DNA from 3 places in the Arthrobacter sp. NPDC057013 genome. Region 2 is predicted to be linked to each of the others. Evidence: predicted binding sites of a transcription regulator. Region 2 holds the regulator's gene; each other region holds the start of a gene.
What was found. The regulator HrcA, encoded in region 2, represses chaperone genes, less so after heat shock. The targets are predictions, from matches to a motif close to TTNGCACTCGNNNNNNNCGAGTGCNAA.
Positions count from the first base shown of each region.

Region 1: a site for HrcA is predicted at 1,373-1,399, ahead of groES (co-chaperone GroES). Genes of this name have one in related genera too.
Region 3: a site for HrcA is predicted at 1,780-1,806, ahead of ACFTSA_RS08555 (Hsp20/alpha crystallin family protein). Genes of this name have one in related genera too.

Region 1 covers NZ_JBHUSE010000001.1:667,805-673,438, forward strand. Annotated here, with positions in the region: gene ACFTSA_RS03135 (SAM-dependent methyltransferase) at 1-880, opposite strand, end outside; gene ACFTSA_RS03140 (hypothetical protein) at 936-1,337, shown strand; gene groES (co-chaperone GroES) at 1,556-1,849, shown strand; gene groL (chaperonin GroEL) at 1,935-3,545, shown strand; gene ACFTSA_RS03155 (DUF389 domain-containing protein) at 3,668-4,624, opposite strand; gene ACFTSA_RS03160 (acyltransferase family protein) at 4,842-5,634, shown strand, end outside.
Region 2 covers NZ_JBHUSE010000005.1:278,504-284,137, reverse strand. Annotated here, with positions in the region: gene lepA (translation elongation factor 4) at 1-38, shown strand, start outside; gene hemW (radical SAM family heme chaperone HemW) at 75-1,304, shown strand; gene ACFTSA_RS10060 (DUF4870 domain-containing protein) at 1,392-1,811, opposite strand; gene ACFTSA_RS10055 (DUF3097 domain-containing protein) at 1,986-2,840, opposite strand; gene hrcA (heat-inducible transcriptional repressor HrcA) at 3,064-4,077, shown strand; gene dnaJ (molecular chaperone DnaJ) at 4,136-5,263, shown strand; gene ACFTSA_RS10040 (16S rRNA (uracil(1498)-N(3))-methyltransferase) at 5,266-5,634, shown strand, end outside.
Region 3 covers NZ_JBHUSE010000004.1:285,526-291,159, reverse strand. Annotated here, with positions in the region: gene ACFTSA_RS08565 (hypothetical protein) at 480-866, opposite strand; gene ACFTSA_RS08560 (J domain-containing protein) at 884-1,273, opposite strand; gene ACFTSA_RS08555 (Hsp20/alpha crystallin family protein) at 1,352-1,777, opposite strand; gene ACFTSA_RS08550 (MerR family transcriptional regulator) at 1,940-2,257, shown strand; gene trxA (thioredoxin) at 2,579-3,007, opposite strand; gene clpB (ATP-dependent chaperone ClpB) at 3,004-5,634, opposite strand, start outside.

The DNA.
Region 1 (5,634 bases), on a different contig from region 2:
GGATGACGGCGCCGTCCGGCTCGTAGAGGAAACCTTCCACCGGGCCCACAGGGGCAACCGGGCCGCCGTCGAACTCCTCACCGCTGGTGAGTTCCGCCGCGCCCTCCGCGCCGATGACCAGGGCGGCCCGGCGGATCCCGGGCCTGGCCACGGCGTTGAACCACAGCGTGACCTCGGTGACGTCGCCGCCCACCGAGACCCACTGCGCCTCACAGCCGGCAGGCACCGAATCGTGCGGCATGCCCGGGCCCATCTTCACGCCGACGGCGCGCCCCGCGGCGGCCAGCGACTCCACGAAGGACAGCGGGGGAGAGAACGCCTCGGGGTCCCAGATCCGCTTGGTGCCCGAGGTGGTGGTGGTGCGCCGGGCGGGGTCCAGCCAGACGCCGGCACCGTCCTCCAGCGCCACCGACGTCGCGTCCGAATGGACCACCGTGGCGTGCGGAAAAGGGATGAGGTTGATCGTGGCGCAGGCGGCGGTGGTCTCGTCGACCTCCACGGCGGTCACGGCGATGTCCAGTGACGCCAGGGCCATGGCATCCGCGCCGAGCCCGCAGCCGAGGTCCGCAACGTGGCGGACGCCCGCCTGGGCAAAGCGCTGGGCGTGCCGGGCGGCAACGTTGAGCCGGGTGGCTTGCTCCAGTCCGGCCTGGGTGAAGAGCATCTGCCGGGCAAACTCGCCGAACTTGGCCTCGGCCCTGGTCCGCAGCCGTGACTGCGTCAGCACGGCGGACACGAGTTCGGGGGAGTGGCCGGCCTTGCGCAGGCTTGAGCTGAGCGTGAAGGAGTCGTCCTCCCGGTAGGGTCCGAGCGAGGCCAGCAGCTCCCATCCTTCTTCTGTGAGGAGCGGGGCGATCTGGTCCTGCGGTGCGTCAGACATGGGATCAAGCCTAGTGGAGCCGCCGGCCCAGCCTCTTCCCGATAGGGTGGTCTGAATGGAATCCAGCGAAACGCCAACCCCCGGTCAGCCCGAAAGCTCCAACCCCGGCCCGGTGCAGCATAGCCGCCTGGTCCGGTATGCACGCCCCGTGCTGATCGCCGGCGCCGTTATCGCCCTCGTCTGTCTTGTCCTGCTGGTGATCATCTTCCTGCTGGACTCCTTCAACGCCACTGTCTATTCGGTGGGCGGCAAGAACATCAGCGACCCCACCGAGGAAGCCCGGCAGATCCGCGACCTGTACCTGGGCGCCCGTATTGGCGGCATTGTGGTGCTTATCGTGTCGGCCGTGATCGCCGCGGCGGCGGCAGTCGTGCTTGTCCGCGACCAGCGAAAAGCGGGAGACGGGGACGCCGACGGCGACGAGGACCTGGGGTTTGACGACCTTGCCGGGCGCTGAACGAGAGGCCCGCGCGGGTTACGGCAGATGAAATTCTGGCACTCACCTTGACCGAGTGCTAACCCCTTACATAGAGTCATCATTAGCACTCTCCCTAGGAGGGTGCTAACACACGAAGAGCTGCCAGCCTGGCTGCTGCCGGCACCGCGACGACGGTCTGCCGCCAAGGCGCAACAGTTTTTACTGTCCATGAATTTTGACGAAAAGGAGAGGTCCGAGTGTCGGTCTCTATTAAGCCTCTTGAGGATCGCATTGTTGTCCGCCCGCTCGAAGCCGAGCAGACCACGGCTTCCGGCCTGGTCATCCCGGACTCCGCGCAGGAGAAGCCGCAGGAAGGCGAAGTTGTTGCAGTAGGCCCCGGCCGCTTCGAAGACGGCAACCGCGTACCGGTCGACGTAGCCGTTGGCGACGTTGTCATCTACTCCAAGTACGGCGGAACCGAAGTCAAGACCGGCGGCACGGAGTACCTCGTGCTCTCCGCCCGCGACGTTCTGGCGATCGTCGTCAAGTAACTCTTTGGATCCCCGTGCCGCTGCCCGCGTCTGATTTCATTCCGACCGGGCGGCTGCACGGGGTTCTGTCTTGAAAGGACAAACCATGGCAAAGCAGCTTGCGTTTAACGACGCTGCCCGCCGGTCGCTTGAAGCCGGCATCGACAAGCTCGCCAACACGGTCAAGGTGACACTTGGTCCCCGCGGCCGCAACGTCGTGCTGGACAAGAAGTGGGGCGCACCCACCATCACCAACGACGGCGTGACCATCGCCCGTGAAGTCGAGCTGGACGACCCGTACGAGAACCTTGGCGCCCAGCTGGCCAAGGAAGTCGCCACCAAGACGAACGACGTCGCCGGTGACGGCACCACCACCGCAACCGTGCTCGCCCAGGCACTGGTCAAGGAAGGCCTGCGCAACGTTGCCGCCGGCGCCGCCCCTGGCCAGATCAAGCGCGGCATCGAGGTCTCCGTCGAGGCCATCGCAGCCCGCCTGCTGGAGAACGCCCGTCCGGTCGAGGGCACCCAAGTGGCCAACGTTGCCGCCATTTCCGCCCAGAGCGACGAGGTGGGCGAACTGCTCGCCGAGGCATTCGGCAAGGTCGGCAAGGATGGTGTGATCACCATCGAGGAATCCTCCACCACGCAGACCGAGCTGACTCTGACCGAAGGCATGCAGTTCGACAAGGGCTACCTGTCCCCGTACTTCATCACCGACACCGAGCGCCAGGAAGCTGTCCTCGAGGACGCCCTCATCCTGATCAACCAGGGCAAGATCTCCTCGGTGCAGGAATTCCTGCCGCTGCTGGAGAAGGCGCTGCAGAGCTCCAAGCCGCTGTTCATCATCGCCGAGGACGTCGACGGCGAGGCGCTGTCCACGCTGATCGTCAACCGCATCCGCGGCACCCTGAACGTGGTTGCCGTCAAGGCTCCGGGCTTCGGCGACCGCCGCAAGGCCATGCTGCAGGACATCGCGACGCTGACCGGCGCCCAGGTTGTGTCCCCGGAACTGGGCCTGAGCCTGGACTCCGTGGGCCTCGAGGTGCTGGGTACCGCCCGCCGCATCACGGTGACCAAGGACAACACCACCATCGTCGACGGCGCAGGTTCGGCCGAGGACGTATCGGCACGTGTTGCCCAGCTGCGTGCAGAGCTGACCCGCACCGATTCCGATTGGGACCGGGAAAAGCTGCAGGAACGCCTGGCCAAGCTGGCCGGCGGCATCGGCGTGATCAAGGTCGGCGCAGCCACCGAGGTTGAGCTGAAGGAAAAGAAGCACCGCATCGAGGATGCAGTGTCCTCCACCCGCGCCGCCCTCGAAGAAGGCATCGTGGCCGGTGGCGGTTCCGCCCTGATCCACGCGCTGAAGGCACTCGACGAGGACCCGGCCGTCACGGCACTCGAAGGTGACGCGGCTGCAGCCGTCGGCATCGTCCGCCGTGCACTGGTCCAGCCGCTGCGCTGGATCGCCCAGAACGCCGGCCATGACGGCTACGTTGTGACCGCCCGGGTTGCCGAGCAGGACAACAACCACGGCTTCAACGCCAAGTCCGGCGAGTACGAGGACCTGATCGCCGCGGGCGTCATCGACCCCGTCAAGGTCACCCGTGCAGCCCTGCGCAACGCGGCTTCCATCGCCGCGCTGGTGCTCACCACCGAAACCCTCGTGGCTGAAAAGCCCGCCGAGGAAGACGAGCACGCAGGCCACAGCCACTAGGCTGCAGCCCGCTCCCGCGGTGTCACAGGGAGGCCCGTCCAGCTGCTGCTGGCCGGGCCTCCTTTGCGTTTTCCTGGCACCTGTTTCCCTGGCGCCTGGCGCCTGGCATTTGCGGTCTTGCGCTAGTGCCGGGCGCGAAGGGCCTGCCGCCGCAGCCGGAGCGCGTCGCCGTCGGGAAGCCGTTTGGTGACCAGCCGGTAGAAGTACAGGACCGCGACGGCGGCGGCCACGATGCCGCCAAGGTTTACCAGCAGCTGCAGGGCTGACCCGGCCGCCTTGCTGAATTCGCCAAGGACCAGTGCCACGGCCACGAAGCCGGCCGCGGGCACGGTGGTCACTGAAATAAAGACGCCGATCAGGGCGGCCGAGCGCCCGCTGATGACCGAAAGCATCCCGGCGGCACCGGCGAGGACGGCCACGATCAGCGAAAACGGTCCCGGGTGGTAGATGAACTCGGCCGCCGAGGCACGGTCCAGCACGTCCCGCGGAAAGAGGCCCAGCGGCAGTGCCAGCCAGGTGATCAGCGCTGTGATCAGCATCGCTGCGGGGAAGCCCACACCCAGGGCAACCGCCGCGCGGCCGCCGAGCCTCCAGTTTCGGCGCACCACGGCAACCGCCAGTGCAGCGAGCGGTCCGAACTCGGGCCCCACGGCCATGGCACCGACGATGGCGATGGTGGAGTCCGTGACGATGCCGATCGCTGCGAGCAGGGTGGCCAGCACAAGGAACGACAGGAGGGTCCAGCTAATCCGGGACTCCTCACCGGTCTGCCGCGACACCTTGTCCCAGATGACCGCGTCGGCGCCTTCTCCGGGGGCGGACTCCTCGGCCTTGTCTGCCCTGTCGGAAAGAACCAGGTCCGGGGCTGTCAAGGCAATCGAACCCACGCTCTCAACGTCTAGGGCGCGGAGCTTCTCCAGCAACTCCTCCACCGCTTCCCGGGCAACGTGCGCCAGGACCACGTCGCCTTTGGGAAGGATCGAGGCACCTGCGTGCAGTGCAACCTCGGCCGTGCCGGCCTGCTGCTGGCACAGGTCCGCCACGAGGGTGGTCAGTTCTGCTGGTACGCAAATCCGCATTTGGACGATCACCTGACACTCCAATCCACGCACCCAAATTCCCCTGGCACCGACTCTATAGTGCCCAGGAAACCGGAACCCGCCCTGCTGAGGCGCCGGTCACAGCCGGCGCGTCCGATTCGTCCCGAATGTCACGAATCGGTAACATAGGTGCTTTGTGCTGCCGTTTGAGGGGTTATCAGTGCCAGAAGCGAGATCGACGGACCCGCTGAAAAGCATGCCGCGCGAGGAGCCGGCAGGAAAAGAAAACCATGAGCCGAGGGCTGCCCGGCTGAAGGCCAAGCCGGGCTACCGCCCCGAGGTCCAGGGCCTTCGCGCCCTGGCAGTGCTCATGGTGGTTACCTACCACGTGTGGCTTGGCAGGGTTTCCGGTGGCGTGGACATCTTCCTGCTCATCTCTGCGTTCCTGCTGACGCTGTCCTTCGTCCGCAAGGTGGAGAAGGGTACGCCGCTGCGCCTCGTGAGCCACTGGCTGCACCTCTTCAAGCGGCTGATCCCGGCCGCCGTCGTCGTGATTCTCGGTGTGCTGGCCGGAACCTGGCTGGTCCTGCCGCAGAGCCGCTGGCCCGACGTCCTCAACGAGGCCTGGGCATCCCTCCTCTACGGGCAGAACTGGCTGCTGGCCAACACCGCAGTGGACTACTACGCGCAGGACCACTCCGGAGCCAGCCCGCTCCAGCACTTCTGGTCGCTCTCCATTCAGGGCCAGGTCTTCCTTCTCTGGCCCCTCATCTTCGCCGGCTCCGCTCTGGTGTGGCGGCTGCTGCGGCGCCGCCGGGACGTCAGCTACCGGACAGTCCTGATGGTTGCCTTCGGTGGCATCTTCATCGCCTCCCTGGTGTTCTCGATCGACCAGACGGGCGGCAACCAGGCGTACGCCTACTTCGACACGCGGACCCGGCTGTGGGAGTTCGCGCTGGGATCACTGCTGGCCCTGGCGCTGCCCTACCTGAAGCCGGGCAGGGCGTTCCGCGTTGTGCTGGGCTGGGCCGGGCTTGCCGCCATGATTT
Region 2 (5,634 bases):
TCACCACCGACGAATCCAAGGACAAGGCCAAGAAGTAGTGATGACCGTGGCCCGAACCTCCGGAGGCCGCACGCATGCCTAGCGTCCTTCCCCTGGGTGACCCCGCGCCGTCGGACGGACTGCTGCCGCTGCAGGCGGCGGACGGTGCGGCCAACCGGGCCTTCGGGCTGTACGTGCACATCCCGTTTTGCGCGGTGCGCTGCGGTTACTGCGACTTCAACACCTACACCGCCACCGAGCTCGGAGGCGGTGCGTCCCAGGACGCGTACGCCTCCACCGCCATCTCGGAAGTGGATTTTGCCGCGCGGGTCCTGGAGGAGTCGGGCCTGCCTGCCCGCAGGCTGAGCACCGTCTTCTTCGGCGGCGGCACGCCTACTCTGCTGCCTGCCGAGGACTTGGCGCGGATCCTCCGTGCCGCCATTGACACCTGGGGGATCGAACCCGGTGCCGAGGTGACCACCGAGGCCAACCCGGATTCCGTAACGCCGGAGTCATTGCAACTGCTGGCGGACGCGGGCTTCACCCGGGTATCCTTCGGGATGCAGTCCGCGGTACCCCACGTGCTGAAGGTCTTGGACCGCACCCACACCCCAAGCCGCGTCCCGCTCGTGGTGCAGTGGGCACGTGACGCCGGACTGGCTGTCAGTCTGGACCTCATCTACGGCACGCCGGGCGAATCCCTGGAGGACTGGCGCTTTTCGCTCGAGACCGCGCTGTCCTACAAGCCGGACCACATCAGCGCTTACGCGCTGATCATTGAGGACGGCACCAAGCTTGCCGCCCAGATCCGCCGCGGCGAAGTTCCGGAAATCGACGACGACGACCATGCCGACAAGTACGAACTCGCCGACAGGATGATCTCCGACGCCGGCCTGCACTGGTACGAGGTCAGCAACTGGTCCGCGACGGCGGAACAGGCGTGCCGCCACAACCTCGCGTACTGGCGCGGGGACGACTGGTGGGGCATCGGCCCGGGGGCGCACTCGCATGTGGGCGGGGTGCGCTGGTGGAACGTCAAGCACCCCACCGCCTATGCCGGCCGGCTCGGCTCAGGTGCCTCGCCGGCAGCCGGACGCGAAACGCTCGACGCGGAAACGCGGGGCGTCGAAAAGGTGATGCTGGAAGCCCGGTTGTCCTCGGGGCTTGAAACCGCCGCACTCTCGCCGTCCGGTAGGAAGGCCGTGGCCGGGCTGATCGCCGACGGCCTCGTGGTGCCGGAAGATGCCTTCAGGGGCCGACTGGTCCTCACCCTGAAAGGCCGCCTCCTGGCGGACGCCGTGGTCCGCAGGCTCCTGCCGGACTGACCGCTTAAAGCCAATGCGGGGTCAGATACCGCCCAAAATCCTTACTGGATTGGGCTGTATCTGACCCCGCATTGTTCTGTTGAGGCGTTACTTGATCCAGCGCAGGTTGTACTGGTACCGGTGCGGCTGGCCCTTGTTGACGTGGACGCCGGCGGACACCGCGAAGCATGTCAGCGCAATCCAGATGAGTGTGGCCACGACGGCGAACAGGTTGCCGACGACCGGAAGCAGCACCAGCAGGTTGGCCACGAAGGCCGCAATCGTGGGTGGCAGGGTGAAGTTGAGGGCTTCCTTGGACTCCTGTGCGGTGAACGGGCCGCGGTCGCGGAAGATGAGGTAGATCAGGAGCGCCGGAACGCAGCCGAGGATGCCGCCGAAGTGTGCCAGGGTGGCCCACTGCCGGTCCTCGCTGGCCGTCAGCGGAAGTGCGTTGGCCGGAACGCCATGGTACTGGGGCAGGTCCTGGCCGGACTGGGTGTCCCTGCGGTCGCGAGCGTCTTCTGCCACGGTGTCTTCCTTTAGCTTGCGTTGGTGCGTTGGTGCGTTGGTGCGTTGGTGCGTTGGTGCTTTGGTGCTTTGATGCGGCGCCGGCCCGCGGTGCGGTGACGCCGTACCAAGGATACCGGGCCGTACGCGCAATCGCGGGCTCAACGCCGAACCCGGGGGCGTAGCGATGAAAATTTAGGGCACCGTTAGGAAATCGATGACCTCTTCGACCCGGCCCAGCAGGGCGGGCTCGAGGTCAGCGTAGGTGCGCACGGCACCGAGGAGTTTCTGCCAGCCGAGGCCAATGTCCTCCTTGGTCTCGTGCGGCCAGCCGAAGGCGGTGAGGATGCCGGTTTTCCAGTCCGTGCCGCGCGGCACCACGGGCCACTGCGGAATGCCGAGCACCGACGGCCGGATGGCCTGCCAGACGTCGACGTACGGGTGGCCGACGATCAGCACGTTCCCGGCGGCCCCGGGGGACGCCATCACAGCGTCGGCGATTCTGGACTCCTTGGAATCCGGGACCAGATGGTCCACCAGGACGCCCAGCCTGCGGCCGGGACCGGGGCGGAACGAAGCAACGGCCGCCGCCAGGTCATCGATGCCATGGAGAGGTTCGACGACGATGCCCTCCACCCGGAGGTCGTCGCCCCAGACTTTTTCCACCAGTTCGGCGTCGTGCTTGCCTTCAACCCAGATGCGACTGGCCTTGGCCACCTGTGCCCGCTGCCCTTCCACACGCACCGAACCCGACGCCGTCCGGCCGGTCGTGCCTGACCCTGCGGGTTGCGCTTTGGGAGCCGGGGGCATCAGCCGGATCGGCTGGCCTTCGAGGAGGAAGCCGAAGCCCAGTTTGAAGGACCGGGACTTTCCGCGGCGGTCCTCAAGCGCCACCACGTGCATGCCGCCGGACTTCTCCACCCGGGTTACCGCGCCCACCCAGCCGGACTGGACGTCCTCGAGTACCATGCCGCGCTCCACCGGCACCTCCGGCAGGCTGTTCTTGGCGGGCGCGGCCATCTCCTGCGGGCCCCAGTTCTGGTACTGCATTTGTTCACCGCTTTGCATTAGGAAATTGCACAGGAAAGAGCCGCTCCGGAGGCGGGGATGCCACCGGGGGACAGGCGCCCGGGATTTCGCCCGGAGCGGTACCAATGCTAACAACGCAGCGACTCATATTAGACTTGTTAGCACTTAGGCATGTCGAGTGCTAACAACAGCGTCTGCGGGCAGGATCAACGCGCGGCGCGGTAAGGCCAAAAGGAGGTGGACTGTGAGCGAACCACGGAAGCTTGAGGTGCTGCGCGCCATCGTGGAGGACTATGTCCATTCCCGCGAACCCGTCGGCTCCAAGGCCCTGGTGGAACGGCACCATCTGGGTGTCTCCAGCGCCACGATCCGCAATGACATGGCGGCGCTGGAGGATGAGGGCCTCATCACGGCCCCGCACACCAGCGCAGGCAGGATCCCCACCGACAAGGGCTACCGCCTGTTCGTCGACCAGATCTCCGCGGTGAAGCCGCTCTCCCCGGCGGAGAAGCGCGCTATCCAGACCCTGCTCGAGGGGTCGGAGGATCTCGACGACGTCCTGGACCGGACCGCGCGGCTCCTGTCCCAGCTGACCAACCAGGTCGCCGTCGTGCAGTACCCGCACCTGAGCCGTGCGGTGGTCCGCCATATCGAATTCGTGCTGCTGGCGCCGCGGAAGGTGCTGATCGTCCTGATCGCCGATTCCGGCAAGGTTGACCAGCGCGTGGTCGACGCCGGACAGGACCTGTCGGACGATACGCTCTCCGCTCTGCGCACCCGGTTCCTGACCGGTGTGGCCGGAACGCCGGTGGCCATCCTGCCCCAGCACCTGGCCGCCGTCGTGGCGGGCTGCACTCCGGCCGAGCGCCCGGTGGCCATGGCCCTCGGCAAGGGACTGGAGGGCCTCGCCCACAACAGCCGGGAAGACCGGATGGTCCTGGCCGGAACAGCCAACCTCGCGCGGTCCAACGTGGATTTCCCGCTCAGCATTGGGCCCGTGCTGGAAGCGCTCGAGGAGCAGGTGGTGATGCTGCGGCTCCTGAGCGACATGGCGCAGGACCCGCGCGGCGTGGCGGTGAGCATCGGCCGGGAAAACCCCTACGACGGACTGGCCGAAGCCTCGGTGGTGGCCACCGGCTACGGTCCTGACGCCAGCGCCAAGGTGGGCATCCTCGGACCTACCCGGATGGACTATCCCACCACCATGGCGGCCGTCCGCGCGGTGGCCCGCTACCTTTCGAGGATTCTGGGACCGTGACCGCACGCCCCGGATATCCTCTGACCACAGGCAGTACAACCAGGAAGAGATACGAACTTTGAGCAGCCACTACGACGTTCTCGGAGTCTCCGCCGAAGCCACTGGCGAAGAGATCAAAAAGGCCTACCGCAAGCTGGCCCGCTCACTCCACCCGGACGTTAACCCGGGCGAGGATGCTGCGGAGCGGTTCAAGGCCGTCACCCACGCCTATGAGGTGCTGTCCGATCCGCAGAAGCGCAGGGTCTACGACACCACCGGCAATGAGAACGGCACCGACAACGGCTTCGGCGGTGGTGGCTACGCCGGGCAGGGCTTCGCGTTCCAGGACATATTCGACACCTTCTTCGGCGCCGGTGGCACCTCCGGGCCGGCGTCCCGGGTCCGCCGCGGCCAGGACGCGCTCATCAGCGTCCGGATCGACCTGCGCGACGCCGTCTTCGGCGTCAACAAGAAGCTGGAAGTGGACACGGCCGTCACCTGCCCCACGTGTGAAGGCTCCTGCTGCCAGCCTGGCACGCATCCCGAGCGCTGTGACATCTGCGGCGGCAGCGGCCAGGTCCAGCGGGCGGTCCGCTCCATCCTGGGCCAGGTCATGACCGCAGCCCCGTGCGGGTCGTGCGAGGGCTTCGGCACGGTCATCAAGGATCCCTGCAACGAGTGCAGCGGCCAGGGCCGCATCCGCAGCCGCCGGTCCCTGACCATCAAGGTACCGGCAGGCGTGGCCACCGGAACGCGCATCCAGCTATCCGGGCAGGGCGAGGCAGGTCCCGCGGGCGGCCCCTCCGGCGACCTCTACGTGGAAATCCGCGTCAACAGCGACTCCACCTACGTCCGTGAGGGCGACGACCTGCACGCGACCCTGAACATTCCCATGACCGCCGCCGCGCTCGGCACGGAACTGAGCCTGGATACCTTCGACGGCAAGCAGGAGATCGACGTCAAGGCGGGCACCCAGTCCGGCGAGATCATCACCCTCCGGGGCCTCGGTGTCACCCACCTGCGCGGCTACGGCCGCGGCGACCTCAAGGTCCACCTGCAGGTGGAAACGCCGTCGAAGCTGGATCCCGCCCAGGAGGACCTGCTCCGGCAGTTGGCCAAGCTCCGCGGCGAGCAGTTCTCCGAGGGCAAGCTTGCGGCCAGCGGCGGCGTCTTCGCCAAACTGCGGGACCGCCTCGGTAACCTGTAGCGGTGAGCAACCCCGTATTCTTCGCCCCGGCCGGCGCGCTGGACAGCGCCGCTCCAGGATCGCTGTTCGTCCTTGACGGCGCCGAGGCCCGGCACGCGGTCACCGTCAAGCGCCTGTCCGTGGGGGAGCAGGTGGACATAGCCGACGGCGCGGGGAAACGCATCACCGGAACCGTGACTGATGCTGCACCCGCCGAACTGACGGTTGAATGCAGCTCCGTCAGGGTTGAACCGCGGCCGGACATTCGTCTGGTCCTGGTGCAGGCCCTCGCCAAGGGGGACCGGGACGAGCTCGCGATCGAAACCGCCACCGAACTGGGCATCGACGCCGTGATCCCCTGGCAGTCCGAGCGCTCCATCGTCAGGTGGAAG
Region 3 (5,634 bases), on a different contig from region 2:
GAGCAGAACATGCCAGTGCTTTGACAGAGCATGCCAGACATTCAGGTCGAGAAATCGATTCTCAAGGGGGTGTGTGCAGTGAATGATGAGGGCCGGCCCGTCGCCTACACGGCGCTGGTCACGGGAACACCGGTTTTGTCCCTGTCCGGACGGCAGTTCGGAGTCTTGGACCGGGTCCTTGACGATCACGGGGATATCCTGCACGGCATAACCGTGACCGCAACTCAGGGCGTGCGCTTCGTTGCCCGGGACCAGATTGAGCGCATGACGAGCACCCAGATCCGGTGCTCCCTGACCGATGAGCAAGTCAGCCAGTTAGCTCCTGCCCCACCCGCGGGGCACGCTCGGACCAGGCGATGGTTTGCGCGCCCGTCAGGCAAGTCACGCTAGCCCGGCCACGTCAGGACAGCAATCGACCACAGGAGCCATGCTGGGAGTGGGTTGCTGTTTACCTCATGTCGGCGGCGTGGCGATGAGGTTCAGTGCGCAGTTTGCGGGCCGAAAAGGAACTCCTTGGCGTGCGCGACAGCCTTTTTGAACGCATCGTTACGAAGGCTGACAAGATCCTGGGACTCGGTGTCTCCGGGTTCCAGATAGCCGGCAAGCCCCGGCCGCAGCACCCATATGTCGCCTGCGGGCGGCAGGTAGAACACGCCGAAGGAGCGATGCTGCCGGTCGTCTTCGCTCCAGATCGGGACTACGGCAAGTGCCGCCCCGGTGACGGGGTTAATCCACTGTGCCCGGGGCAGCGGCTGCTCGTATGCTTCGGGATCCAGGAACGGGGCGGTGCCCTTCCCCCACCGTTCCTCGAACCGCTCATAAAATACCGGGAACAAGTGGGAGTCGTAACGGCGCCAATCGCTCATTTTCAGCTCTTTCTGTCTCAGTGACGGTGTCCGGCCGATGGCCCGCTCTCCCACCGGACGGGGGTCACACGGAACGGGGGCTCGGTGCCGCTGTGGGGCACCACGCGGACGGGGACTTCCTGTGCCGTGCTTTTTTCCGGATTTGTGTTCTGCCGTGCCGGCTTCGGAGAGCCGGCGGCGGCGTGGCGGCGGCCAAGCTCCTTGTCGTACGCGGCCCGCTTGACCGGATTCCGCAGGACAGCGAAGGCCTCCATAATACGCAGGAGTTCGGTCCGGTCGGTGGACGTGGAGTCCATATCGGGATGATGGGTCCTCATGAATTTCCGGTAGGCGGCAGAGATTTCCTGCTGGGTTGCCGTCCGCTGCACCCCCAGCGTGCCGTAGTGGTCCGGGAAGCCGCTCCACATCCGGATACCTTCCATTCCTGACCGGACTGGGCGGTTCCGGTGGACCGGAACCGCCCTTTCTGCTCGGCGTTCTGAGTGCTAGCTGGCGATCTCCTCGCGCTGGCGTTGCTTACTTTCGATCTCGATCTTGCGCGGCTTGGCCTGCTCGGCCACAGGGATGCGCAGGGTCAGGACGCCGGCGTCATAGCTGGCCGTGACCTTCTCGGTATCCAGGGTGTCACCGAGAATCAGTTGGCGGCTAAAAACGCCGCGCGGGCGCTCCGACGCAATGAGTTCAACGTCCGGTCCGGTCTGGTCCTTCCGTTCGGCATGGACGGTGAGCACGTTGCGTTCCACGTTCAGGTCCACGGAATCCGGGCTAACGCCGGGCAGGTCAAAGGCAATGACGAACTCGCCGTCCTCCTGCCACGCGTCCATCGGCATTGCAGCCGGCCTGGCGGCGGTGCCCAAGACCTGCTGGGCAAGCCGGTCCAGCTCACGAAATGGATCCGTACGCATCAACATCATTCCCACTCCTTCAGCATGGGTGTCCAATTGGTTTCTATACCAACCCCCAGCATTTATCTGTCGCTGCGGATATAGATTTTTTATAGCACCAGTGCCAAACTGGTGCAAGATCTATCCAATGGATTTTTCAGAACACGGAACGGGGACACGCAAGCCGCCATGGCAGCAAGGACAGAGGAACAGCAGGACCCGGGCAAGGGCATCTACGCGATATCGGTGGTGGCAGCCCTCCTCGGGACTGGACAGCAGAACATCAGGCTGTATGAGCGCAGGGGCCTGCTCAAGCCCGACCGAACCTCCGGAGGGACCCGCCAGTACAGCGAGTCGGACCTGATGATCCTTCGGCGCATCGGCGAGCTGCTCGACGAGGGGCTGAACCTCGCCGGCATCGCGAAAGTGCTGGAACTCGAAGCCGAGAACGAAAAGCTCTACCGAGAGCTAAAACGCCTTCGCGCCCGGCGCGGCACCCAGGACTGAAACCGCAGGTTCCCCCGCCCTGCCGCGCGGAAACTCAGGGCCCTGCCGGGAATCAGGAACCCCGGCGCGGCACCCCGGACCCCCACATGCAGGCATAGCGGGGCGTGGCAGGATTGGTCCGGGCCGGCCGGTACGGTCCTGACCCGTGTACGTGAAGAACGCCAACGAACAAGTGCCCACCATCGTGCAGATCGAACCCCGGGCGGCCGCCGGCGTTTCCGCGAACGACGCAGACGATGCCAAGCTGTTCACCAGCGGGGGGCCATACGGCCCGCCCCCCCCAAAGGGGCTGGACCACCGTCGTCGTCGGCCGTTCTTGTGTTACGTCGTGAGTGCCCCCTCCAGCCAGGATCTCAGCGCGGGGGCGGGAGCTGCACCGGCCTGTCTCGCGACGATCTCGCCGTCGACGATGACCATCAACGTGGGCACTGCCTGGATGGCGAACCTGGCGGAAAGCTGCGGTGAGTGGTCAACATCGACCTTTACGAGTTTGATCTGCCCCGCGCGTTCGTGTGCCAACTGGTCCAGCACGGGGCTCACCATCCGGCAGGGTCCGCACCACACCGCCCAAAAGTCCACCAGTACCGGAACGCCGGACCGTTCGGCGATCTCGCCGAAGTCGTCGTCTCCAGCCTCAACAACCCAGGGAAGCTCCCGGTGGCAACTCCCACAGCGTGGCCGACCGTCGGCGACGGCCGGTACGCGGTTGGATTTGCCGCAATGGGGACATTTGATGATGGCCTTGTTCATGCTGTTCCGGCCCCTTCCAGCTCCATCGTGCTGTAGTCAACCACCAATTCCCCTCCGGATGCGGTCACCGTGACCATTCCGCCTTCCGCGATGCTGCCACGCAGCAGGGCCCGGCCCACTTGCGTTTCCACCACATGGGAAATGTAGCGGCGCAGGGGCCGGGCTCCGTAGACCGGATCGAAGCCTCGTTCGGCTATCAGAAGGCGCGCCTCCTCGGAAAGGTGCAGCTCTATTTGCTGCTCGGCCAGCCGCTGCCGCAGCTGTTGGAACTGCAGATCAACGATGCGCTCGATTTGCGGCAGTCCCAGGGGTGCGAACAGGACCGTATCGTCCACGCGGTTGAGGAACTCGGGGCGGAAATGCGCCCGGAGCTCGCCCATCACCATGCCCCGCGCCTCCTCGGTGATCGCCCCGCCTTCGGCCGAACCCTCCAGAAGATACTGGGAACCGATATTGGAGGTCATAATGATGACGGTATTGCGGAAATCGACGGTCCGGCCCTGCGAGTCCGTAATCCGTCCGTCATCGAGCACCTGCAGCAAGGTGTTGAAAATGTCCGGATGGGCCTTTTCCACCTCGTCGAACAGCACCACCGAGTACGGCTTCCGGCGTACCGCTTCCGTGAGCTGTCCTCCTTCGTCGTAGCCGATGTAGCCAGGAGGCGCCCCCAGCAGGCGGCTCACGGTGTGGCGCTCCTGGTACTCACTCATGTCCAGCCGGATCATTGCGTTCTCGCTGTCGAAGAGCGCCGCAGCCAGAGACTTTGCAAGCTCGGTCTTCCCGACGCCGGTCGGGCCAAGGAAGATGAAGGAGCCGATCGGCCGGCGGGGATCCCGGATACCGGAGCGGGCGCGGATGATGGCGTCCGACACCGCGCTAATGGCTTCTTCCTGCCCCACGACGCGGGCGCGCAGGATTTCGTCAAGGTGCAGGACTTTTTCACGTTCGCCCTGCTTCAGCCGCGCGACCGGTATGCCTGTCCAGGCGGCGACGATGTCGGCGATCTCGTCTTCCGTCACCACCTCACGGAGCAGGCGTTTTTCACCCTGTTTCGCGGTCAGCCGGTCCTCCTCGGCGGCCAGCCGCCGTTCGAGGTCGGCAAGCCTGCCGTAGCGTAGCTCCGCCGCCCGGTTGAGGTCGTAGTTCCTCTCGGCTTCCTCAGCGTCCTGCCGCAGCCGCTCCAGTTCACTGCGGATTTCCTGCAGTTTGTGGATCGCCTGGCGCTCGGCTTCCCATTGGGCCCTCTTGGCGTCGGCCTCAGCCCGCAGGTCCGCCAATTCACGCCTCAGCTCCTCGAGCCGGGTCTTGCTTGCCGGATCGGTCTCCTTGGAGAGTGCTGCCTCTTCTATTTCGAGCCGCGTGACTTTCCGTGTGAGCTCATCCAGCTCCGCCGGCATCGAATCAATTTCTGTCCGCAGCCTGGCGCACGCCTCATCCACAAGGTCAATGGCCTTGTCCGGAAGGAACCGGTCAGTGATGTACCGGTGGGAAAGGGTGGCCGCAGCCACCAAAGCGCTGTCCTGGATCCGGACGCCGTGGAAGACCTCAAGCCGCTCCCGCAGCCCGCGAAGAATGGAAATGGCGTCCTCGACGTCGGGCTCGTCAACCGTGACCGGCTGGAAGCGGCGTTCCAAAGCCGCATCCGACTCAATGTGCTTGCGGTATTCGTCGAGGGTGGTGGCGCCGATCATGTGCAGTTCCCCGCGGGCCAGCATGGGCTTGAGCATGTTGCCGGCGTCCATCGATCCCTCGGACGCGCCTGCCCCGACGACCGTGTGCAGTTCGTCCACGAAGAGCAGGATCCTGCCTTCTGCCGCCAGCACCTCGGCCAGCACTGCCTTCAGCCGCTCCTCGAACTCGCCGCGGTACTTGGCACCGGCCACGAGGGCGCTCAGGTCGAGCGAGAAGATGGTCTTGTTCTTCAGCCCTTCCGGCACATCCTGCCGGACGATCCTCTGGGCCAGTCCCTCGACAATGGCGGTCTTGCCGACTCCAGGCTCGCCGATAAGCACCGGATTGTTTTTGGTCTTGCGGGAAAGTATCTGGACGACCCGCCGGATTTCCGCATCGCGGCCGATGACCGGATCCAGCTTTCCGGTGCGGGCGTCCGCCACCAGATCGCGGCCATACTTCTCAAGCGCTTCGTAGGTCTGCTCCGGTGTTGCCGATGTGACGCGCTGATTTCCCCGTACTTGGGTCAGTACCGACAGAAATGCCTCGCGGGTGATCCGGTGATCAGCCAGCACCCTTCCGGCCGCAGTGGACCGTCCCTCCTCCGCCAGGGCAACCAGCAGGTGCTCCACTGAGACATACTCGTCTTTGAGGCGCTTGGCTTCACGTTCGGCGGCGTCCAGGAGTGCGCCCAGCCTGCGGCTCACGTACACCTGGCCCGGTGCCGCTCCAGGACCCGTGACCTTTGGCTTGCGCCTCAGCTCGGCTTCGACTGCGGCCTTCAGCTCATCCACATCCACCTGCATGGCCACGAGCAGGCGCGGGACAAGGCCACTTTCCTGCTCCAGCAAGGCCAGCAGCAGGTGTTCGCCGTCGGTCTCAGTGTGCCCATTGCGTTGGGCTATCCGTTGAGCCTCTGACAAGGCCTCCTGCGACTTTTGCGTCAAACTCTCCAT